DNA from 2 places in the Chryseomicrobium aureum genome. Region 1 is predicted to be linked to the other one. Evidence: predicted binding sites of a transcription regulator. Region 1 holds the regulator's gene; the other holds the start of a gene.
What was found. Region 1 encodes NrdR, which represses ribonucleotide reductase genes. Its sites were predicted from a motif close to AACACNATATATNGTGTT; they were not measured.
Positions count from the first base shown of each region.

Region 2: the regulator NrdR is predicted to act here: its motif matches at 7,032-7,049, upstream of ACF3OH_RS07270 (vitamin B12-dependent ribonucleotide reductase).

Region 1 is NZ_CP171117.1:1,588,217-1,600,582, reverse strand. Features, by position in the region: gene polA (DNA polymerase I) at 1-1,618, shown strand, start outside; gene mutM (bifunctional DNA-formamidopyrimidine glycosylase/DNA-(apurinic or apyrimidinic site) lyase) at 1,631-2,503, shown strand; gene coaE (dephospho-CoA kinase) at 2,513-3,115, shown strand; gene ACF3OH_RS08370 (glyceraldehyde-3-phosphate dehydrogenase) at 3,227-4,246, shown strand; gene speD (adenosylmethionine decarboxylase) at 4,458-4,832, shown strand; gene nrdR (transcriptional regulator NrdR) at 4,934-5,401, shown strand; gene ACF3OH_RS08355 (replication initiation and membrane attachment family protein) at 5,416-6,750, shown strand; gene dnaI (primosomal protein DnaI) at 6,756-7,700, shown strand; gene ACF3OH_RS08345 (extracellular solute-binding protein) at 7,794-8,861, shown strand; gene ACF3OH_RS08340 (ABC transporter permease) at 9,460-11,019, shown strand; gene ACF3OH_RS08335 (ABC transporter ATP-binding protein) at 11,016-11,729, shown strand; gene thrS (threonine--tRNA ligase) at 12,042-12,366, shown strand, end outside.
Region 2 is NZ_CP171117.1:1,372,966-1,385,331, forward strand. Features, by position in the region: gene ACF3OH_RS07240 (Asp23/Gls24 family envelope stress response protein) at 90-485, opposite strand; gene accC (acetyl-CoA carboxylase biotin carboxylase subunit) at 478-1,842, opposite strand; gene accB (acetyl-CoA carboxylase biotin carboxyl carrier protein) at 1,864-2,349, opposite strand; gene ACF3OH_RS07255 (hypothetical protein) at 2,494-2,634, opposite strand; gene efp (elongation factor P) at 2,670-3,230, opposite strand; gene ACF3OH_RS07265 (M24 family metallopeptidase) at 3,242-4,300, opposite strand; gene ACF3OH_RS07270 (vitamin B12-dependent ribonucleotide reductase) at 4,436-6,997, opposite strand; gene ACF3OH_RS07275 (biotin/lipoate A/B protein ligase family protein) at 7,160-7,993, opposite strand; gene ACF3OH_RS07280 (rhodanese-like domain-containing protein) at 8,063-8,452, shown strand; gene gcvPB (aminomethyl-transferring glycine dehydrogenase subunit GcvPB) at 8,726-10,183, opposite strand; gene gcvPA (aminomethyl-transferring glycine dehydrogenase subunit GcvPA) at 10,176-11,522, opposite strand; gene gcvT (glycine cleavage system aminomethyltransferase GcvT) at 11,542-12,366, opposite strand, start outside.

The DNA.
Region 1 (12,366 bases):
AACTGATTCAAAGCACTATGTGATGAAAGGGGACGCGGCTTTTTCGCAACCACTTTTCAAAGCGTGGCTTGAAGACGATTCAAAGCAAAAGCGTTGTTATGACGTCAAAGCGTTCCAAGCGGTGTCGAAACGGTTCGGATGCGAACTGAAAGGGGCGAGTTTTGATTTAGTTTTAGCTGCGTATATTTCGGATCCCTCCATTTCATCAAGCCAAGATCTTGCTTCCCTTGCAAAACACTTCGGATATACGGAAGTGGATGAAGAAGAAGCTGTGTATGGAAAAGGGGCTAAGAAAAAAGCTCCAGAAGACGAAGCATTGTTTCATCATGCCCTTCGCAAAGCAACTGCCGTGTGGGAGTTGAAGGAACCAGTCGAAGCAAAACTGAAAGAAACGAAACAGTATGATTTATACCATGAGCTTGAACTACCCCTTGCAAGTGTCTTAGGTGAAATGGAATCATTCGGAATCAAAGTGGACCGAGAAACACTAGAAAAAATGGGTGTCGAACTAAAAGGACGTCTAACTGAAATAGAACAACGTATCCATGCGATGGCTGGTGAATCATTCAATATCAATTCGCCAAAACAATTAGGTGTCATATTGTTTGAAAAAATCGGTTTGACACCCATTAAGAAAACGAAGACTGGCTACTCTACTGCTGCAGATGTACTTGAAAAGTTGCAAGGGGAACACGAAATTATCTCAGAAATTTTGTTGTACCGCCAATTAGGGAAACTTCAGTCGACGTATATCGAAGGTTTGTTAAAAGAGATTCATGACGATGGGAAAGTACACACACGCTATCAACAGGCATTGACGTCTACAGGTCGCTTGAGTTCAATCAATCCGAACTTGCAGAACATCCCGATTCGGATTGAAGAAGGCCGAAAGATTCGCCAAGCGTTTGTCCCATCTGAAAAAGAATGGGTAGTATTCGCCGCCGACTACTCACAAATCGAGCTTCGCGTCATGGCACACATGTCTCAAGACGAAAAGCTAGTCCGAGCCTTCCAAGAAGACCGTGATATCCATACGCAAACGGCAATGGATGTGTTTGGAGTAGCGGCAGATGAAGTAGACGGCAACATGCGCCGAGCTGCCAAAGCAGTGAACTTCGGAATTATTTATGGCATCAGTGACTACGGATTGTCCCAAAGCCTGAACATCACACGCAAAGAAGCGGCTCTGTTTATCGATAACTATTTGACGAGTTTTCCCGGTGTTAAACATTTCATGGATGATGCGATTACGAGTGCGAAACGGGATGGGTTTGTCACAACAATCATGAACCGCCGCAGATACTTGCCGGATATCACGAGTTCAAACTTCAACCTGCGTGGATTTGCAGAACGTACTGCGATGAATACACCGATTCAAGGGAGTGCAGCCGACATCATCAAAAAAGCGATGATCGACATGGACCGCGAACTCGAGTCACGCGGATTGAAAACCAAAATGCTTCTTCAAGTACATGATGAACTAATTTTTGAAGTACCTGTTGACGAGTTAGAAGAAATTCAAAAGCTCGTGCCGGAAGTCATGGAAAATGCCGTAGAACTATCGGTACCTTTGAAAGTCGATTTTGCATTTGGCACGACATGGTACGAAACGAAGTAAGGAGAGAACGCAATGCCTGAACTACCAGAAGTCGAAGGGGTCGTCGAATCCCTTCGCCCCTTTGTCATCGACCAAACGATCGTGGCCGTCCATGTGTCAGATCAAGTGAGAAAGAGTCATATAGAGGGAAAACAAGCGATTATTAAAGGCGCTACACCTGAAGACTTTCAAAACGCGATGGTCGGCTACCGGATTACCAGTTTGATCCGTCGCTCTAAATATATGTTCTTTGATTTGATGAACGAAAAAGGCGCTGCCGTTCTTGTTGGCCATCTAGGGATGACAGGAGCCTGGTTTCCCGTACATTCTCTTGATGAAATAACAGAAACTAAGTTTCGTAATCATGTTCATGTCGTGTTCGAACTGTCCGGTGGCTATTTACTAGTCTATTCCGATATTCGCCGTTTCGGGGAAATGCGTTTACTGAATGACATCTCTGATCATCCGCCACTTTTACAAATGGCGCCTGAACCATTTGCGGAGGAAGGGTTACCGCATTATTTAGAGATGGCACAGCGCACAAAATACGTTAATAAACCTATTAAAGAGTTCATCATGGATGGTCACGTCATTTCAGGGTGCGGAAACATCTATGCAACAGAGGCACTATTCCGCATGCGCATCCACCCAAGTCGAAAAGTGGGACGCATCTCAACGGCACGGAAAATTGCTCTTTATGAAGCAATTGTCGCTGTCCTTCGTGAGAGTATCGATCGAGGTGGAAGTAGTATTTCGGATTACCGTAACGTCAATGGAGGAGCCGGAAGTATGCAACACTTTTTACAAATGTACGGCAAGAAGACTTGTCCGACCTGCGGCACAGCCACAAAACAAAAAGTAATTGGGGGCCGGACATCTACTTACTGTCCGACCTGTCAGAAATAGGAGGGCCCTATGATTATTGGATTAACAGGAAGTATCGCTACCGGCAAAAGTACGGTAGCGAATCGTTTCAAAGAACATGGCATTCCAGTAGTCGACGCAGATTTGATTGCCCGCCAAGTCGTCGAGCCAGGAAGTGAAACGTTACAGAAAATTGCACAAGCATTCGGAGAAAGTGCACTTCATGCAGATGGCACGATGAACCGAGAAGAAATCGGGCGCCAAATTTTCGGGAATGAAGAGAAACGTGCCCTACTAAATGGCATTATCCATCCTGCAATTCGAAAGGAAATGCTTCGTCAAAAAGATCACCATCTGGCAAATGGGAAGAAAATCGTGATTTTAGACATTCCATTATTGTTTGAAAGTAAGCTCGAACATTTTGTAGAGCAAATCTTGGTTGTCGCTACTTCTAGAGAGATTCAGAAGCATCGTCTGATGGCTCGGAATGGATTGTCCGAACAAGAGGCTCTGGAGCGAATGAATTCTCAGTTATCAATCGATGATAAAGCCAAATGGGCGGATGAAGTGATTAGAAATGATGGAACTTTAGAAGAATTAGAGGCTCAAGTGGATGCACTTGTGAACAACTGGATGAAATCGCTTTCAGAATAATTGAACTTTTTTAGAATGTTTGGATTAGCGTACCATAACGACTCTAATGTGTTATACTAATTGCATATTAAGTGAATTAGTATCACATAGTTAACAGGAGGAACGGTATATATGACAGCTTCTATTGCGATTAACGGTTTTGGACGAATTGGACGCATGGTTTTCCGCCAAGCGATTTTAAAGGATGATGTAAACATTGTAGCAATCAACGCGAGCTACCCAGTTGAAACTCTAGCACATTTGATTCGCTACGATTCAGTACATGGTACTTTCCAAGGGGAAGTCGAAACAGCTGAAAACGCGCTTATCGTAAATGGAAAGCGCATTCAAATCGTGAGCGATCGCAATCCAGCAAACCTTCCATGGAAAGAGATGGGTGTCGACATCGTCATCGAAGCAACGGGTAAGTTCAACGAGCGCTCGGGTGCAGCTCTTCACTTAGAAGCTGGTGCAAAGAAAGTCATTTTGACGGCTCCTGGTAAAAATGAAGACATCACGGTCGTTTTAGGTGTAAATGACGACAAACTTGATTTAGAAAAGCATGACGTTATTTCAAATGCTAGCTGCACAACCAACTGTCTAGCTCCTGTAGCGAAAGTATTAAATGATGAATTCGGCATTGTAAACGGTTTGATGACAACAGTTCATGCATACACGAATGATCAAAATAACTTAGACAACCCACATAAAGATCTTCGTCGTGCACGTGCATGTGCACAATCGATCATTCCAACTTCTACAGGTGCTGCAAAAGCCCTAACATTAGTGTTACCAGAGTTGCAAGGGAAGATGCATGGTCTAGCACTTCGCGTTCCTACACCTAACGTTTCACTAGTTGATTTAGTTGTGGATGTCGAGCGTGATGTGACGGTCGAAGAAGTGAATTTGGCGTTTGAAAAAGCGGCAGCTGGTTCAATGAACGGGATTTTAGCAATTACGCAAGATCCATTAGTATCCGTTGATTTCAACACAACGACTGCTTCTGCTACGGTTGATGGGTTAACAACGATGGTAATCGGTGAGCGCAAAGTAAAAGTGCTTGCTTGGTACGATAACGAGTGGGGCTACTCTGCACGTGTTGTAGATTTAACACAGCGTGTCGCAAAATCTTTGGAAGCTATTACAGCTTAATAGTGTACGGATGAATGGAAGTCTCTCTTAATGGAGAGGCTTCTTTTTTACTAGAAAATCAAAATTCTATTGCATTTCCCGACAAGGCGTCCTATAATGAAAATCGTGCCAAATAGCACCGGCTACTTAAAGGGTTAGGACCTCTCTGGACTAACTTTCCCCCGTGGTAGTCACTTTGATTAAAAAATCCAGTCAAAGGGGGAAACGGACATTGGAAACAATGGGACGTCACATCATTGCTGAACTGTGGGAATGCGATTTTGACAAGCTGAATGACATGAACTTCATCGAACAAACTTTTGTAGATGCTGCACTTAAATCAGGTGCGGAAGTCCGCGAAGTTGCGTTTCACAAGTTTGCGCCACAAGGTGTAAGTGGAGTCGTCATCATCTCTGAATCACATTTAACGATTCACAGCTTTCCGGAACACGGTTACGCAAGTATCGATGTTTATACATGCGGTGACCTAGATCCAACAATTGCAGCCAATTATATTGCCGAAGCTTTGAACGCGAAAACGCGTGAATTGATTGAGCTTCCACGTGGTATGGGCCCAGTTGCAGCAAAATCATTACAAACTGTGTAATTTACAAGCAGAGGGGAATCTCCCTCTGCTTTTTCTGTGGGTGCAGAATAGGCCTAACTTTAGTATAATGAATGAAATACGAGCATATAGGAGCGCTAATTATGAGATGTCCTTCCTGCCAATACAACGGCACGAAAGTAGTCGATTCACGACCGGTTGACGAAAATAAATCCATCCGAAGAAGACGAGAATGTGAGCAGTGCGGCTTTCGGTTTACAACGTTTGAAAAAGTAGAAGAAACCCCACTCATCGTCGTGAAAAAAGATGGCTCGCGTGAAGAATTCAGTCGAGAAAAAATGTTACGTGGTTTGATCCGTGCATGTGAAAAACGCCCGGTGACACTCGAACAATTAGAAGAAGTCGTTTTTACGATTGAGAAAGAACTGCGTCGTACAGGCAATTCGGAAATCAAATCTGAAGTGGTGGGCGAGCAAGTCATGGAAAAATTGGCGGCTGTCGATGAAGTCGCATATGTACGCTTTGCATCTGTCTACCGTCAATTTAAAGACATCAATGTGTTCATGGAAGAGGTCCGTGAACTTTTAAAACGTAACCCCACTCAACACTAAAAGGAGGAGAGCAGATGGTACACAACGAACTGCAACCGATGGATCACTTTCAAACCCGTGTCGCTGCTCCTCTATCCAGTGACGATCTACAAACAGTAACGCTACTTTATCAACCACTTATTGGTCCGGAAGCTTTTACACTGTATCAGCACCTTTGGACGATGACGGGAACTCAACAAGTAGAGTATTCACACTATACTTTGATGAATGCGCTATCCTTATCAATCAATCGAATCTTTGAAGCACGCGCGCATTTGGAGGCAATCGGTCTACTACGCACTTGGCGGAGTGATTCTGGTGAAACACGGACATTCTATTACGAAGTTCAAAAGCCACTTTCACCTCAAAGTTTTTTTGCTGACCCGTTATTATCCGTGTTTCTATGGAATAAAGTAGGCGATCAAGGGTTTAAAAATCTTGAAAAACGCTATTTACCTTCTAACACGTGGAAATCATCTGCACTAGAAGTGACTCGCACATTCACGGATGTATTCCAACCAAACTTAAAAAATACGCGTGCTACACGTGATATCCGCCAACCCAAAACACAAAATTATGAGTTTGAGCATGAATTTGACTTCCAACTCCTACTCGACGGATTAAGTGAGCATCTATTACCAAGAAAATTGCTGACGACGGACATTAAACAACTGATTGCAAAGCTTGCATTTTTATATAGTTTTTCACCGCTCGATATGCAAAAAATTATTCTCCTCGCAGTCGAAGATCCGACAAAAATCTCTCCGGAGCGTCTAAAAAAATCTTGTGAAGATTATTTTAAATTGCATGCGAGGGAACAAGTCGGATTGCAATCAATTAAAACACCTGAAGTGCAACGTGAGAATTCTCCAGAATCGGCGTCTCCCAAACTTTCAAAAGAACAAGAGTATCTTGTTTATCTAGAGGAAAGTGCGCCGCTTGATGTGCTTCGTGATAGTGCGGGTGGAAAAGAGCCGTTCCCAGCAGACGTTGAACTGGTCAATCGATTTGCGACCGTTTACGAAATGCCAGTCGGTGTAATCAATGTTCTCATCCAATACGTCATGTTGCGGACGGACATGAAACTCACGAAATCGTTCGCTGAAAAAATTGCCTCTCATTGGGTGCGTAAAAATGTCAAGACTGCAAAAGAAGCAATGGAACTTGCGCGTAAAGAACATACGCAATACATGAAATGGAAAAATGGAGAGACCGCTCAAAGTGCCTCCGGGAAACCATATAAACGTCAAGAGAAGGTTCCGGACTGGTTAGATCAAAAACCAAAAGCTAGTAAAGTGGATGACTCTATAGATATAGAAGCAGAACGTCAAAAGTTGCTTGCTGAAATCAGCGCAACGAAAGGCCGGTGATCGAAGTGGAACCCATCAATCGAACGCTTAAACGGATGATTTCAAATCCTTCGTTTGCGACACGAATGGAAGAAATGAAACGAGAAGTATTAGAAAATCGAGATATCCAAGAGTTTCTACAAGAAAATGAGGCGGAAGTATCTCCTGCTGTATTGGAATCGAGTATGAGCAAACTGTATGAATACATCGAGCAGACCCACGACTGCAAAGGCTGTCCCAATGTTGCCGGTTGTGTGAATCTGATTAAAGGCTTCGAACCGCGTCTTGTAATGGGAAGAGGACGTATTGAACTTGACTATCTTCGTTGCCGAAACGGCCGCATCGAAGACGAGCGCCAATCGATTTCTGCTATGATACACAGTATGCATATGCCAAAAGACGTGTTGCAGGCCACTTTCTCGAATGTCGATTTGACGGATGGTTCGCGCGTGCTCGCAATTCGCGCTGCGAAAACGTTTATAGATTCGTATGAATCCTCAGGAGAACTTCCGACGAAAGGTCTTTATGTGCACGGGCCATTTGGTGTCGGCAAATCCTATATTCTCGGGGCGATTGCAAACGAGTTAGCAGACCGTCAAGTTGCTACGGTCTTAGTCTACGTTCCTGAGTTTCTGCGTGAGATGCGTCAGTCCATTCAAGAGAATTCTCTCAGTGAGAAAATGGAAGTGGTGAAAAATGCACCTGTATTGATGCTTGATGATCTAGGAGCAGAGACCATGTCGAGTTGGACCCGGGATGATATTATCGGCACGATTTTGCAACATCGAATGGCTCAAGGACTTCCAACATTCATCTCTTCAAACTTTACGTATGATGAACTCAAACACCATTTTACAACCACACAACGAGGTGAAAAAGAGCCTGTGAAAGCAGGACGTATCATGGAACGAATCAAAGCTCTTACAACTCCTATACAATTGCAAGGAAAGAACTGGCGAGAAAGTTACTAAACTTTTTCGTCTTTTTTGTTGATTTTCATTCTCAATGACGCTATACTAATCCATGGAAATGAAATTCATTATCAATTAAAAAGGAGCTATATCATGAAGAAATTATTCTCACTGATTGCCATCTTGGCACTATTCCTAGCAGCTTGTTCTTCTAACAACGAGCCAGCTGAAACAGAATCTTCTACTGAACCAGCAGCAACTGAGGAGTCTGGCGAAGTAAACCTTTATACAAGCCGTCACTACGATGTGGATGACGAATTATATGCACAGTTCACTGAAGAAACTGGAATCAAAGTAAACGTAATCAAAGGTGAAGCTGATGAGCTGCTCGAGCGCATCAAGCGTGAAGGCGAAGCAACTGAAGCAGATCTTCTATACACAGCTGACGTAGGTCGTTTGTTCCGTGCGAAAGAAGAAGGCGTTTTGGAAGTTGCGGAAAGTGATGTTTTAAATGAGCAAATTCCTGAGAAGTACCGTGATGGGGACAACCAATGGTTTGGTCTAACAAAACGTGCACGTGTTCTTGTATACAACCAAGACACTGTTCAACCGGAAGACCTTTCAACATATGAAGCATTAACAGAAGACGAGTGGAATGGCCGCGTGTTGATCCGTTCATCTGAAAATGTGTACAACCAATCACTACTTGCTTCATTCATCGCAATCGATGGAGAAGAAAAAGCTACTGAGTGGGCAGAAGGTTTAGTAAATAACTTCGCGCGTGACCCTGAAGGTGGAGACCGTGACCAAGCGAAAGCAATCGCAGCTGGTATCGGTGATGTTGCCATCATGAACACATACTACTTAGGCCAAATGTTAAACTCTGAAGACCCAGAAGAAGTAAAAGTCGCTGAAAACTTAGGCGTCTTCTTCCCGAACCAAGAAACAACTGGAACACACGTGAACATTTCAGGTGCGGGTGTTGTAAAAGGTTCGAAAAACAAAGAGAATGCTATTAAGCTTCTTGAGTTCTTATCAGCAGATGCAGCACAAGAAGTGTTTGCAGAAACAAACTATGAATACCCAGTAAATGAAGGTGTACCAGCTTCTGAACTTCTTCAGTCTTGGGGCGACTTCAAAGAGCAAGACATTCCTTTGTCTGAGCTTGGTACGAACAATGCAAAAACAATTATGATCTTCAACCAAGTAGGTTGGAAATAATACAGTGAGCCTCCCATTTCGGGGGCTTTTTTAGTGTTCTTGATTTGTCCTGAAAGTTTGAACACCCGGAGGTCAGGTTGCCTTTTCCCGGGCAATCGGAGTTTTCCTGAGACCCGGCAACGAAGCTGAAAGTGTTCTTCTTTCAGCTTACGTGGGGAGGCTCAGGGAAACTCCCCCAGGAAAAGGTGGCCTGACCGTAGGGGGTTCAAATTTCAAGCAATTAGTTTCCATAAAATCATTTGGGGCGCTAAACGAGGGTCTACGGTCGTTAAATACCAGTTCACGGTCGTTAAATATATGATTACAGTCGTTAATTGCCGGCTCTCGGGCCTTAAAGAAGTAGAAGGTGACAGGTATCTTTTGCCAGGAAAAGGTGACCTGACCGTAGGGGGGTCAAAAACCAAATAGTTGCTAAGTTGTGAACATTCATCGAGAATGAGTATCATTTCACATACACCAGGGCATTGGTCATGCTATAATGAAACTCGCGAAGAAATCGGATTTCAGAAGGGCCTGAAGCCACGTGAGAAAACTATCGTATTACTTGAACGGGTGGACTATCCTCTCGGTCATCATCGTACTTTCCTTACTCTCACCAATGCTACCCATTATCAGTGGACTAGTAGCACCAGCAAGTGAGAACTGGGAGCATATTCAAGAATATATGCTGTGGAACTATATGGAAACCACTTTCCTGTTGGTCTTCTACACGGCAATTGGAACCATTGTAATTGGAACGAGCCTTGCTTGGTTGATTGCCCAGTATGAGTTTCCATTCAGTCGGTTCTACAAATGGGCGTTGATTTTACCATTGTCGATTCCGCCGTTCATAGCGGCCTATACATACTCTGGTATGATGAGCTACACAGGTATTATCCAATCGACATTACGGAACGTTTTCGATGTTCAAGTCGATCAACGGTTCTTTGACATTATGAATATTCCAGGAGCTATTTTCATTTATACGATGTTCCTGTATCCATATGTTTACACCATCACACGAGTATTCTTGTCCCAGCAAGCGGCGTCACTTGTTGAAAGCGCTAAACTACTTGGAAAAGGGCCATGGTCCATATTCTTGCAAGTAGTGTTGCCGATCTCACGTGCTGCCATTATTGGTGGGGTAAGCTTAGTATCACTAGAAGTGCTTAATGATTACGCTGTTGTGAAATACTATGGCATCCAGACGTTTAGTACAGCAATCTTTCAAACTTGGTTTGGACTCGGGGATATAGATGCAGCAATCAAGCTAGCAGGATCTTTGATGACGTTTGTTGTGTTGATGCTCGTCATTGAGAAGCTGTTACGCGGAACAAAACAATTTAGTTACTCGAACACAAAAGTGAATCCGCTTCCGAAAGTCCAACTGAAGGGGTTTAAAAAATGGGGAGCATTCGGTTATGTAACGTTTATTTTCAGCTTGGCATTCTTGATTCCTGTCATTCAACTTGTCGATTGGTTTGTGTTGACATGGGGGTCTATTCCTAATGGTGAATTTACAACGTACATTCGAAACTCGGTATATGTTGCGGGAGTAGCTGCATTTGTAATTGTCATTGGCGCATTAATCGTTGGGAACTTCCAGCGCTTCACACGAGGACGTATCGGAAAGATCTTGCCGAAGTTTACAATTGTCGGGTACTCGATTCCAGGTGCGGTCATCGCCGTGGCAATTGTGACGATGTTCATTTGGTTAGACCGTCAACTTGCGCCACTTTATGCGGCGGGGGGCTTTAGCTCGTCACTTGTACTGAGCACAAGCGTCGTGATGCTAATTGTAGCGTACATCGTGCGATTCTTTGCAATCGGCTACAATGCGGTTGAATCAGGCTACGATAAGATTGGTGTCAATTTTAGTTTGGCTTCCCGAATGCTCGGTGCATCGGTGACAAAGACATTTTTCAAGGTCGACATCCCATTATTAAAAGGAGCTATTATTTCTGGCTTCATCCTAGTGTTTGTTGATATTATGAAAGAAATACCACTTACGCTGATTTTACGTCCATTTAACTTTGATACACTCGCAACAAAAGCATTCCAGTATGCCAGCGATGAAAAAATCATGCAAGCGAGTCAACCGTCCATTATCATCATCGCGATGAGTGCCTTGGCCATCTTTGTGTTTTATAAACTTCTGGATAAGGAGAATGCGAAATGACGATTGAGATAAAAGATGTATGTTTTTCGTACCGCAACAGCAAAGATTTAGCAATTGATCATTTTTCGATGTCGATCGAGACTGGGGAAGTGATTTCGATACTCGGACGAAGTGGAAGTGGCAAGAGCACAATGCTTCGGATCTTAGCAGGTCTTGAAATTCCTTCTAAAGGAAAATTTCAATTATACGATGACGTATTGTTTAATGAAAATCATTTCGTGCAGCCCGAAAAGCGGGGGATTGGACTGGTGTTCCAAGACTATGCACTCTTCCCACATATGACAGTGCTCGATAACGTGAAATTTGGTCTTAGCAAATTATCACGCACGGACCGATTGAAGCGTGCAAATGAAGTGTTAGAATTAGTTGAGATGACGGAATATAAGAAACGGTATCCGCATCAACTAAGTGGTGGGCAGCAACAACGTGTAGCTCTCGCACGTGCTTTAGCGCCAAATCCGAAGTTGTTACTGCTGGATGAGCCGTTCTCAAATTTAGATAAAGAACTGCAATACAAAATCCGAGAAGAATTGTACTCGATTTTAAAACGTGCTCAGATCACTTCGATTTTTGTGACACACGATGAAGATGATGCACATACGATTGCGGATCGCATCGTCAAACTCGACAAAGGAAAGATATCCAAGATTGGCCGCCCTTGCGACATGTTGGGTACACCACTCAAGCGTCCAGAGGTCATCCTGAAATAAGTCTTGCACAATCGTGCCCGTATCGGTATACTAATTTTCATAATCGTTACATGTAGTGACGAGGACATGATTTTTGGTCCTGCCATTTTAGAGAGAGAAGCCTAGGCTGTGAGCTTCTTATGGATAGCCCTTAAATTACCACCTCTGAACAGTATGCAAACCAATGCATACCGGCACCGGCCGTTATCCGACGTAGAGCTTCGTCTGCATCCGTGTAGACAGAAGAAGGGTGGAACCACGAATTTATTCCTCGTCCCTTTATTGGGACGGGGATTTTTTGCGTTCTGCACCACATGAAAAGGAGAGATTCGTATGATTCAATTGATTTATCCAGACGGCGCTGTTAAGGAGTTTGAACAAGGCACAACGATGGAAGATGTTGCTCAGTCAATCAGTCCAGGACTTCGAAAAAAAGCGCTCGCTGCTAAGATCGATGGCAAACTTGTTGATTTAAAAGCACCGCTTGCTGAAGGTGGAAAGATGGAAATCATCACACCCGACGCACCCGACGCACTTGAAATTTTACGTCATTCATCCGCCCATTTGTTAGCGCAAGCTGTGAAACGACTATATCCAGATGCAAAGCTTGGTGTAGGTCCAGTTATTGAAGGTGGATTCTATTACGATATTGATTCGG
Region 2 (12,366 bases), 220 kb from region 1:
GCGGTTACAAAACTTAATTCCCTATTCAGAAAGTTTTTGAGTAATCAAAAAAAGAAGTGCCTCACAGAGGTTCTGTGAAGCACTCTTACTTAATTGGATTCAGGTGTTTCGAATTGAATTCCTGTCACGTGAACATTGACTTCTTTGACTTCAAGTCCCGTCATATTTAAAATCGCTTGACGGACATTTTGCTGAACTTCTTGAGCAACAGTCGGTACAGCCTTACCGTAGCGAATGGTACAAAACACATCGATGAACAACCCTTTGGCAGAGATGTCTGTTTTGATTCCTTTGCCATGCACTTTTTTGCCTAAGAGTTCAACAACTCCAGCAGCAAAGTTTCCACGAGTTGCAGCCACTCCATCTACTTCATGTGCTGCGATTCCTGCAATAACTGTCAAGACTTCAGGAGCAATCTGAATTGATCCGAGATCACCTTTACCTGTAGACATCTGAAAAAATTCTTGGTCTTTTGTTTCAGCCATTGATTGTCTCCTCCTTCATGATTTCGTATGTTTCTAAAAACTTCGTGTCAAAGTCACCTGAGCGGAAGACTTCGTGATCCATTAAACGCAAGTGGAATGGAATCGTTGTTTCGACACCGTCGACGATGAACTCTTGTAATGCACGCTTCATCTTCAATACAGCTTCTTCACGCGTTGGGGCATGCACAATGAGTTTAGCGACCATTGAGTCGTAGAATGGTGGGATTGCATAACCTGGGTACACTGCGGAATCAACTCGAACACCGTAGCCACCTGGCGGGAGATACATGACGACCTTCCCTGGGGATGGCATAAAGTTTTTCGATGGGTTTTCAGCATTGATCCGGCACTCAATTGACCAGCCATTTAATTGAATGTCTTCCTGCTTGATTGTCAATACTTCTCCAGAGGCAACAAGAAGTTGTTGTTTGATCAAATCGACGCCTGTTACCATTTCGGTTACAGGATGTTCTACTTGGATACGTGTATTCATTTCCATGAAATAGAACGAATCGTTAATGTGGTCGTAAATAAATTCGACTGTACCTGCTGATTCATAATTCACAGCAAGCGCTGCTTTTACAGCTGCGTCTCCCATTTTTTGACGCGTGGCTTCTGAAAGTGCTGGAGACGGTGCTTCTTCCACTAGTTTTTGCATGCGACGTTGAATCGAACAATCACGCTCTCCTAAGTGAATTGCATTTCCGTGTCCATCTGCTAACACTTGAATTTCCACGTGGCGGAACTCTTCGATGAATTTTTCTAAGTATACACCAGGGTTACCGAATGCAGCTTGTGCTTCTTTTTGCGTGATTTTGATTCCTGTCACGAGTTCTTCCTCAGAACGCGCCACACGAATCCCTTTCCCGCCACCACCGGCAGTGGCTTTGATAATCACAGGGTACCCGATGTCTGATGCAATAGATTTCGCATCTTCAATTGTCTCTACAATACCTGTTGAACCAGGGACTACAGGAACGCCAGCTGCACGCATGGTTTCACGAGCAACATCTTTCGTCCCCATTTTTGAAATAGCCGAGCTAGATGGCCCGATGAACTTGATGTTGCAAGTCTCACATAGTTCTGCAAAGTCTGCATTTTCTGCGAGGAACCCATACCCTGGGTGAATCCCGTCGGCTCCAGTTAGTTTTGCAACGCTCATAATGTTTGAGAAATGTAAGTATGAATCTTTTGATGTGCGGGGTCCAATGCAATAGGCCTCGTCAGCTAGTTGCACATGCAGTGCTTCTTTATCAGCTTCAGAATAGACGGCGACTGTTTGGATATCCATCTCTTTACAAGCACGGATTATACGCACTGCGATTTCGCCACGATTGGCAATCAATACTTTTTTCATAGTCGTCACCTCTTCGATGAATTATTTAATAGAGAACAATGGCTGACCGTATTCTACTAATTGGCCGTCTTTTACGAGAATCTCGACGATCTCTCCTTCGATTTCAGCCTCTATCTCATTAAATAGTTTCATCGCCTCAACGATACACACGACTGAAGTTGCAGTAACTTTGTCCCCTACTTTTACGTATGCATCTGCGTCTGGAGAAGAAGCTTCATAGAACGTTCCAACCATTGGAGAAGTAATTGTTTTATAGGCAGATGTATCAGCAGCTGGAGCTGATTGTTCAGAGGCTGCTTTTGATTCCTCTTGAGCCGGAGCTGCTTGTTCAGCGACTGGAGCAGCAACTTGTGGTGCAGATGGTTTAGCAACAGGTGCTTCTACTACCGTCGTCGTGATGCCATGTTTTTTTAGTTTTAGTTTTGTGCCTTCTGATTCAAATACAAATTCATCTAATGATGATTGATCCATTAATTTGATAATTTCTCGGATTTCTTGAATTTTCATTGCTATCAAACTCCCCTATTTTAGTAATGACATTCTTCCACAGTCTATTCTACCGTTTTTCAACAAAACGCGCACTCTTTTTTAGTACCTGCTCTTATATTTCCCACTTTTCAAACAATAAAAAGACTCGCACAAGGCGAGTCTTTAATACGCTGAATAGTCGACTTGGACTTTAGCAGCTTCGGGATATTCTTTTTTCACTGCGTAGATAATGTCATTCGCTCTTTCTGGACTGACCACCTCTGCCGATACATTCACTAACACGTGATCTTCTTGAATTCTCACCAAAACTTCCGGATAGCCGAGTGATGAATGAGAAATTATTGAGCGCGAGATACGTATGCGCCTTCTGAAGTATTGATAATCAAACGATCTCCAACATTGATGAATAAAGGAACAGTAACCATTACACCGGTTTCAAGTTTCGCAGTTTTTGAACCGCCACCAGACGTATCTCCTTTGATTCCTGGCTCTGTCTCGATTACTTCAAGCTCGACAGTGTTTGGTAGCTCGACGCCAAGCGTTTCGCCTTTATATTGGATAATGCTTAGTTCCATGTTTTCTTTCAAGAACTTCAACTCATATTCGATAGACGTTTCAGGAAGCTCGACTTGATCGTAACTTTCTGTATCCATGAATACGTGCATGTCACCATTTGCATAAAGATACTGCATTTTGCGCGTATCGATCTGTGCTTTCTCTACTTTTTCACCTGCACGGAATGTACGCTCATTCACTGAACCACTGCGAAGGTTGCGAAGTTTCGAGCGAACGAATGCAGCGCCTTTACCTGGTTTTACGTGTTGGAACTCGATAACGCGGTATAAGTTGCCATCAAACTCGATTGTCAGGCCTGTTTTAAAATCGTTTACTGAAATCATGTGATTTCCCCCTATAAAATAACTAATTCTTTTGATGTATGCGTCAGTTTTTCAACGCCTGTTTCTGTGACTAAGGCGTCATCTTCAATGCGCACACCACCGATTCCCGGAAGATAAATTCCTGGTTCAATTGTGATAACCATTCCTGGCTCTAATACAACATCTGAACGAGATGACAATCCAGGTCCTTCATGTACTTCTAAACCAATTCCGTGACCAAGTGAATGACCAAATGCCTGGCCATATCCTTTTGATGCGATGTAGTCGCGAGAAATAGCATCTGCCTCTTTCCCTGTCATACCCGGTTTGATTTTTTCAAGTGCAAGCAATTGAGACTTCAGTACGACTTGATGAATTTCTTTCAGCTGATCAGTGGGTTCACCTACTGCAAGAGTACGTGTTACATCCGAGACATACCCATTGTAATAAGCACCGAAATCCAGTGTAACAAAATCGCCTGACTCAATCACTTTATGTGTTGCGACACCGTGAGGAAGTGCTGAACGGACACCGGAGGCTACAATGATATCGAATGAAGAAGAAGTTGCACCTTGCTTTCGCATGAAGAACTCTAATTCGTTTGAGACATCAAGTTCTGTCATCCCTGGTTTGATGAACGTCAAGATATGTTCATATGCATCATCTGCAATTTTACATGCGTGCTTAATAATAGTAAGCTCGTCTTCGCTCTTAATCAAGCGGATTTTTTCAACAATTCCAGAAGTCGGAACAAGTTCTGTTTCGAGTGCTTTTTGGTAACGATCATACTCGGCATAAGACATCGCTTCTTGCTCGAAACCGACTTTCGTTAGCTGATGTTCTTTCACAACTTCAGCAACTGCTTCGATTAACGTGGTTTTTTGCTCAATGATTGTATAGCCTTCGATTTGTGCATTTGCTTGCTCTGTGTAACGAAAATCTGTAATGAAGAAAGCATCTGACTCCGTAATCAGTGCAACTCCTGCAGTCCCTGTGAAACCTGTTAAGTAACGACGGCTGTATGGGTTCGTGACGAGTAGTGCGGATAGTGAAGAATCGGTTAATGACTTGCGTACTTTTTGCAATTTCATGTAGTTGGCCTCCTATTTAAACACTAGTCTTAGTGTAGCATAGCCGAAAACGATTCCGCTATCCTTCAATGACACATAAAAAGCATTTTCCCTTAGAGTACCAGAGAAAATGCTTTTTAACGTATTAGTTATGAATTAAAGTCCACACTTCAACTGCGCTCCACAGTTTGTACAAGTGTTACAGCCACCAAGTTCCTCAACCGTCCCTTTACGACACACTGGACACGTGTTGCCAACTTCTGAACCGATTGTCACATTTGTGCTGCGAAGATCTTGAATTGTATCGATTAAAACGATTGGTCGTTTTTGTTCTACTACTTCATCTTGCACTTCTGTCATATCATTTTCTTCTGCTTTTAGTGTCAATACTTGCGAGTCACGGCTACCGTCGACATAAACTGTTCCACCTTTTGCACCGCCATGGTAAAGACGCTCGTATACGCCTTCTACTTGTTCAACCGTATACCCTTTTGGCGCGTTTACAGTTTTCGAGATAGATGAATCAATCCAGCGCTGAATGATACACTGCACATCTGCATGTGCTTCTGGTTTTAATTCCATTGCCGTCACAAACCACTCTGGAAGTGTTTCAGAAGATGCATCCTGATTGCGCTCTAAGTACTCACTAACAATATCCGCTTTTACTTCAATGAATTTACCAAGTCGGCCGCTACGATAGTAAGTGAACGAGAAGTATGGCTCAAGTCCAGTCGATACTCCAACCATCGTTCCAGTAGAACCTGTTGGTGCCACTGTCAATAGATGCGAGTTACGAATTCCTGATTCCAGAATAGACGCGCGAATCGCCTCAGGCATTCCTTGCATGAACCCTGTCTCTGTGAATGCTTTGCGAAGGCGCTCTGTCTCTTGTTCTGTATCACCGACTAAAAACGGGAAGCTTCCGCGTTCTTTCGCAAGTTCAACAGATGTCTCATAAGCTGTTTCAGCAATTGTTTTGAAGATTTCATCAACGAGTATATTTCCTTCATCTGAGCCATATGGTTTCTCACAGTAAATCAGTAGATCCGCAAGTCCCATTACGCCAAGCCCTACACGACGCTCTCCAAGAGCTTGTACTTTATTCTCTTCTAAGAAGTATGGTGTCGCATCAATTACATTATCTTGCATGCGAACACCGACACGTACTGTTTCTTTCAGCCCTTCAAAATCTACTGTTTTCGTATCTTTTTGTGCGAATTGAGCGAGGTTGACCGCTGCAAGATTACACACACTGTATGGTGCAAGTGGTTGTTCTCCACATGGGTTTGTAGCTACTACTTTTTGACCGTATGCTTTTGCATTCGTCTTGTCATTGGCATTGTCGATAAAGAAAATACCAGGCTCTGCAGAGTACGTAGCACAAATATTGATGAGGTTCCAAAGCTCGCGTGCTTTGATCGTGCGGTATGTGCGCACTTCATAGCCCATTTGCTCCCATTCGCGAACATCTCCAACTTTATGCCATTCTCTGTTGTATACTTCCATATCTTCTTTCGAGTAGTTCTCAACAGCTGGGAAGCGAAGATCAAACTCTGCATCGTCTTCAACAGCTTGCATGAACTCTTTCGTCAGTGTGACAGAAATATTCGCACCCGTTAAGAACTCTGAATTATGAACACTGTAGTGTCCACCATCACGTAGTTTAGATTCCGCATCACGAATGATTGCTTCACTAAAGCCGCCCAACCCTGGAATTGCTTTGTAATTGACAATCCCTTGGTACATCTGTTCTTCCTGCATGGAAAGTGGCTTAAATTTTAATTTATCTTTTGCGAGTTGTGTAATCCATTCATCATGCGTATTCTCGATCAAATACCGCAAAATTCGCGGATTTTGCATCTTAGAGATGATGAACTCCGCAATATCTGGATGCCAGTCTGCAAGCATAATCATTTGCGCTCCACGACGAGATCCGCCTTGTTCAACAAGATGTGTTAATTTCGCAATGTCATCTAGCCACGAAACAGATCCTGAAGACTTCCCGTTCACTCCACGTGCAAGTGTGTTCCGAGGACGAAGTGTAGAACCATTTGTTCCAACTCCCCCTCCACGACTCATGATTTCCATAACTTGTTTGCGGTGATCACTAATTCCTTCGCGTGAATCTGGAACAAATGGCATCACGTAACAGTTAAAGTACGTTACGTCTGTTTCAGCGCCTGCTCCGTAAATGACGCGTCCAGCTGGGATGAAATTGAGTGAAACAAGTTGTTGGTAAAATTTATCGAACCATTCTTTGCGTTTTTCTTCTGTCGTTTCAACACTTGCAAGTCCTGTTGCATTGCGAAGAGCGATTTGCTCATAAAAAAGCTCAAGTGGTTTTTCAATCACAGATAGCGGTCGTGTGATTTCACCTGTCTTTGCTTTTTCAGGGTCGTCGATTGCACTGCGATATTCTTCATCAATGCGAACGACAGCTGTTTTCTTGTCCCAATCTATCGAGACGATTTGTCCAAGTCCACGCGCAGGGAATTTTGGGTCTTCTTTTACTGTTAGTACAACAAAATCATCTGCTTGGAGTGTTTTTTTCTCCGTATCTTTGAAGGAATAACGGTCGATCATCACCAGTCGTGAGACGCCCTTGTGTGTTAACTTCATATCTGGTGTGATGGGGTGAACTTGAGGAAATTTCTTGATTGCTTCGTTCAATTGTTGGATAGCTTGTTGATGTGTTTGTAGAGTAGATGGTGAGACCATGTAAATTCCTCCCGAAATAGATTATTCACTTCTTGACACAATATATAGTGTATATAGAAATCATAAAGCACAATATATTGAATGTCTAGTTTGAACTTACCTCTTTCGAAATATGAAACTTTGAACCTATTTCGGTGGAATTCCATAGCCCAGAAGTGGCGATTATTTTCTAAAATTCCATTCTGGTGAGCGATACCTTGATGCAGCTAGATTCTTCACATATGCTTGCTGTTGTTCATCAAGAGAAAAAGAAGTGAGGTGAATATTTAGAGCCGATTCAAAGCCATCACGGAAAGCGGGAATGCAGTGATCAACCGTTACCGGATTTGATACTATTTTGTTGATTGAGATAGCTTTTTGCCCTAAGCTCTTTTTCACTTTTTCTTTGTGGTCTTCAGAACTATAAGAAAAACAGTTAATATATTTTTCTTCGTCTAAATCTACAAGAATTGCTCCATGCTGTAAAATCACGCCACGTTGACGTGTTTGTGCAGATCCCGCAACTTTCTTGCCCTCCACAACCAATTCATAATAAGACGGCGCATCGAAACAGACAGCTGATTTTGGCTGGTTTAAGGACTCACGATCGCTTTCCGTTTTAGGAATAGAAAATTGTGCCCGCATTCCGAGATTGCGAAACCCCTGTAAAATACCTTCACTAATCACGCGGTACGCTTCTGTTACCGTCTTAGGCATGTCCGGGTAGTCTTCTGAGACGATGACGCTGTACGTCAGTTCATCTTCATGTAATACTGCGCGTCCTCCTGTGGGTCTTCTTACAAAATCAAGTCCCATGTCTTTTACAGCCTGCAAATTGATGTCGCGTTCCACCCGTTGGAAATAGCCAATTGATAATGCAGCAGGTTGCCATTGATAAAAGCGAATGATAGGTGGGATGAGTCCTTCCGAATGCCATTCAAGCAGCGCTTCGTCTAAAGCCATGTTGTATGCGGCGTCTTGTTTACCGGAATCAAGGAAATACCAAGTGTTTGTCATTGAATTGCCTCCGTTTATCATTGAATCTCTCTACACTACTACATTATAATAGAAATAGAGAAGGGAGTAATGAAGTTGTTAGAAATCGTCTTAGGTATTTTAGGTGCCATCATTGTGTTTGGGATTTACACATTCTTTACTGGAATGAAAATGAAGAAATCTGTGACGACGCTCTCTCAGGATGAATTTATCCAGGGATATCGCAAAGCGCAGTTAATCGATGTACGTGAACCAAAGGAATTTGACGGTGGTCATATTCTAGGTGCCCGTAATATTCCTGCAAGTCAAATGCGTACGCGTATGAAAGAAATTCGCAAAGACAAGCCCGTTTACTTGTACTGTCAAAGCGGTGCTCGCAGCGCCCGTACAGCACTGACACTTAAAAAGAACGGATATGACCAGCTCTATCAGTTAGAGGGCGGCTTCCGTAAGTGGACAGGTAAGATCAAATCCAAATAAATCGTTAATGAAATCAGTATCTACTCTTCCTTTTAGAGTGGATTCTGTTTTTTATTGATTAATGATTTAAATGGTAAGGTCTTGGGTGATTTTAGAAAGATGCGCGAAATAGTTTCCATAATACCAGGAAGTGGTGAACGTCAGGAAATAACCGTCGAATCTTTCGACTTAGCCACTGAATCTTTCCATTTATCCATCGAATCTTAAGACACAATTGCCAAACGCACAAAATAAAACGCCACTCGCAAAATCACGAGTGGCGTTCTCCACATCTTACTTTGAATATCGCAACACAGGCTTACGCGCTGCTTTCGTTTCATCTAGACGACCGATCACCGTCGTATGTGGCGCATTTTGCACCATTTCTGGATTCTCTTCTGTCTCTTTTGCGATTTGAATCAATGCATCACAGAATGCATCTAACGTTTCTTTCGACTCTGTTTCCGTCGGCTCAATCATCATTCCCTCTTCTACATTTAACGGGAAGTAGATTGTTGGCGGATGATAGCCAAAGTCAAGCAAGCGTTTTGCCATATCCAGTGTACGTACACCCAGTTTCTTCTGACGACGACCACTTAGTACAAACTCATGCTTACAGTGGCGGTTGTATGGAAGGTCGAAGAACGGCTCTAAACGACGCATCATATAGTTTGCGTTTAATACGGCATATTCTGTTACCGCTTTTAGCCCGTCTGGCCCCATTGAACGAATGTACGTGTATGCACGTACGTTGATTCCAAAGTTTCCGTAGAACGGTTTTACGCGTCCGATTGCTTGTGGACGGTCGTAATCAAATGTGTAACGGTCATCTTTTTTCACAAGGACTGGTGCTGGCAAGAACGGAATCAAATCTTTCTTCACGCCAACTGGACCAGAACCTGGACCACCACCACCGTGAGGACCTGTGAATGTTTTATGCAAGTTCAAGTGAACACAATCGAAGCCCATGTCGCCAGGGCGTGCTTTTGACATAACCGCATTTAAGTTTGCTCCGTCATAGTAAAGCTTTCCGCCGACACCGTGAATGATGCTCGCCATTTCTAAAATATGCTCTTCAAATAATCCGAGTGTGTTCGGGTTTGTCAGCATAAGCGCAGCTGTGTCATCACCCGCCACGCGGCGTAGATCTTCTAAATCCACTAGACCGAACTCATCTGATTTAACAGTTACTGTTTCAAAGCCCGCAACTGTTGCTGATGCTGGGTTTGTTCCGTGCGCTGAATCTGGAACAATTACTTTTGTACGATGGTGATCACCGTTTGACTCGTGGAACGCACGAATCATCATAAGAGCAGTCCACTCTCCGTGAGCTCCAGCTGCTGGTTGAAGTGTTACATCATCCATACCCGTAATTTCAATCAAATGCTCTTGAAGGTCGTACATCAATTCCATTGCACCTTGAACAGATGATTCATCTTGCAATGGGTGAACGTTTGCAAATCCAGGGAAACGCGCAACGCTCTCATTGATTTTCGGGTTGTATTTCATCGTACATGAACCAAGTGGGTAGAAACCTGAGTCTACACCGTGGTTTCGATTTGAAAGTGCCGTGTAATGACGCATAATATCTAACTCTGATACTTCTGGAAGCTCTGCTTCTTCCGCGCGCAACATACCTTCAGGCAGAAGAGAAGAAAGATCAACTTCTGGTACATCTAAATCTGGCAAGCTATAGCCGATTCGGCCTTCAGTGGATAGTTCAAAAATCAAGGGTTGGTTATCTTTATGCATAATAAGCCCCCATTTCCTGCACAAGTGCATCGATTTCTTCTTTCGTGCGTTGCTCAGTTACCGCAACTAGTACGTGATCTTGAAGATCTTTATAATATGTGCCTAGGTGTAGTCCACCAATAATTTCTTTTTCTAGTAGATGAACATTCAAACCTTCTACACTGCCTGGTAGTTTCACAACGATTTCGTTGAAGTGTGCCCCATCAAATACTACTTTGAATCCAGCTGCTTCAAAAGCTTGTTTCGCGTATGCTGTCTTCGCGATGTTTTGAATCGCCATATGTTTTGTGCCTTGCTTTCCAAGAGCGGTCATTGCAACACTTGCAGCTAATGCATTCAATGCTTGGTTTGAACAGATGTTTGATGTCGCTTTATCCCGACGGATATGCTGTTCGCGCGCTTGAAGTGTCAATACATAGCCACGTTGTCCTTGATCGTCAGTCGTTTCACCAACTAAGCGACCTGGCACTTTACGCATCAATTTCCCCGAAACCGCAAAGTATCCACAGTGTGGTCCTCCGAATGCTTCAGAAATCCCAAACACTTGCGCATCTCCAACTGTAATGTCCGCACCGAATTTACCTGGTGGTGTTAACACGCCTAATGCGAGTGGGTTGGAAGAGCTCACGAATAGTGCACCGTGTTCGTGCGTCATGTCTGAAATAGCTTGCATGTCTTCAAGTTGGCCAAAGAAGTTTGGATATTGAACCATTACGGCTGCAATCTCATCTGATAATTGCTCTTTTAATGCTGCAAGGTCTGTCTTCCCGTCTTTCTGTGCAACAACTTCAACAGCAATATTTTGACCGTGCGCATACATCTTTACAACATCACGGTACTCCGGATGTACAGCTTCAGAAATCAAAATCTTTTTGCGACGTGTGTGGCCTGCCGCTAAATTTCCAGCCTCTGCAAGTGCAGTTCCGCCGTCATACATAGAAGAGTTCGCAAGTTCCATCCCTGTCAATTCACAAATCATCGTTTGGAATTCAAAGATTGCTTGCAATTCACCTTGTGAAATTTCTGGCTGATACGGTGTGTACGCCGTATAGAACTCAGAGCGAGAAATCACATGGTCGACAATCGTTGGTTTGAAGTGATCGTAGACGCCTGCTCCGATAAACGATGCGTAACGTCGGCTGTCTGCATTTTTTGCAGCCATTTTTGTTAACTCTTTTAGTAACGCTGTTTCCGATTTTGCAGGTTTGATGTTGTACTCCCCTTTGAATCGAACTTTTTCAGGGATATCAGAAAATAACTCATCAATAGAAGATACTCCAATTGTTTCGAGCATTTCTTTTTGATCCTGCTCAGTCATTGGTAAGTAACGGTGTTTGATCATAACTGGATCGCTCCTTTTATTTTTGTCGCTTGTAAAATGGCGTTGCTACAGTCACTGCTTTTAGACGCTTATTACGAATTTCAACTTCAACCTCTTGACCGAGTTCCGTATAGTCAGCCTTTAGGAGGGCAAGACCGATGTTTTTCTTTAAAGTTGGCGATTGTGTACCTGTTGTCACTTCGCCTACCTCTACGTCTCCAACGAATACTTTGTATCCGTGACGAGGAATTCCTTTATCGATCATTTCGATACCGACAAGTTTACGTGGTTTGCCTTTTGCGACAATTGCATCTTTTCCAATGAAATCTTCTTTCGCTGTTTTAACCGCAAAGCCAATTCCAGCTTCAAGTGGTGAGATATCTTTTGATAATTCTTGACCATAAAGAGGTAAACATGCTTCAAAACGCAGCGTATCACGTGCTCCCAAACCTGCTGGTACGACTTCACCTGAAGATAAAAGAGTTGTAAATAAATCAGGAAGTACTTCGTTTTTTGCATATAGCTCGAAACCGTCTTCTCCCGTATACCCTGTGCGAGAAATGATAACGTCTTTACCATCGACTTGTCCCTCAACAAACGTAAAGAATTTTAAGTCTGCTAGAGGTGTTTCTGTATAATTTTGAAGGAATTCTTGAGCTGCTGGACCTTGGAGTGCAAGTAACCCCCAGTCATCCGATTGATTGTCAATATGAACGTCGCCTGAGACATGCTCGTTCATCCAAGTTACGTCTTTGTCGATATTGGATGCATTGACGACTAACAAATACTTTTCATCATCAAATTTATACACTAACAAGTCATCGACTGTTCCGCCGTCTTCGTAACACATCGCCGCATACAT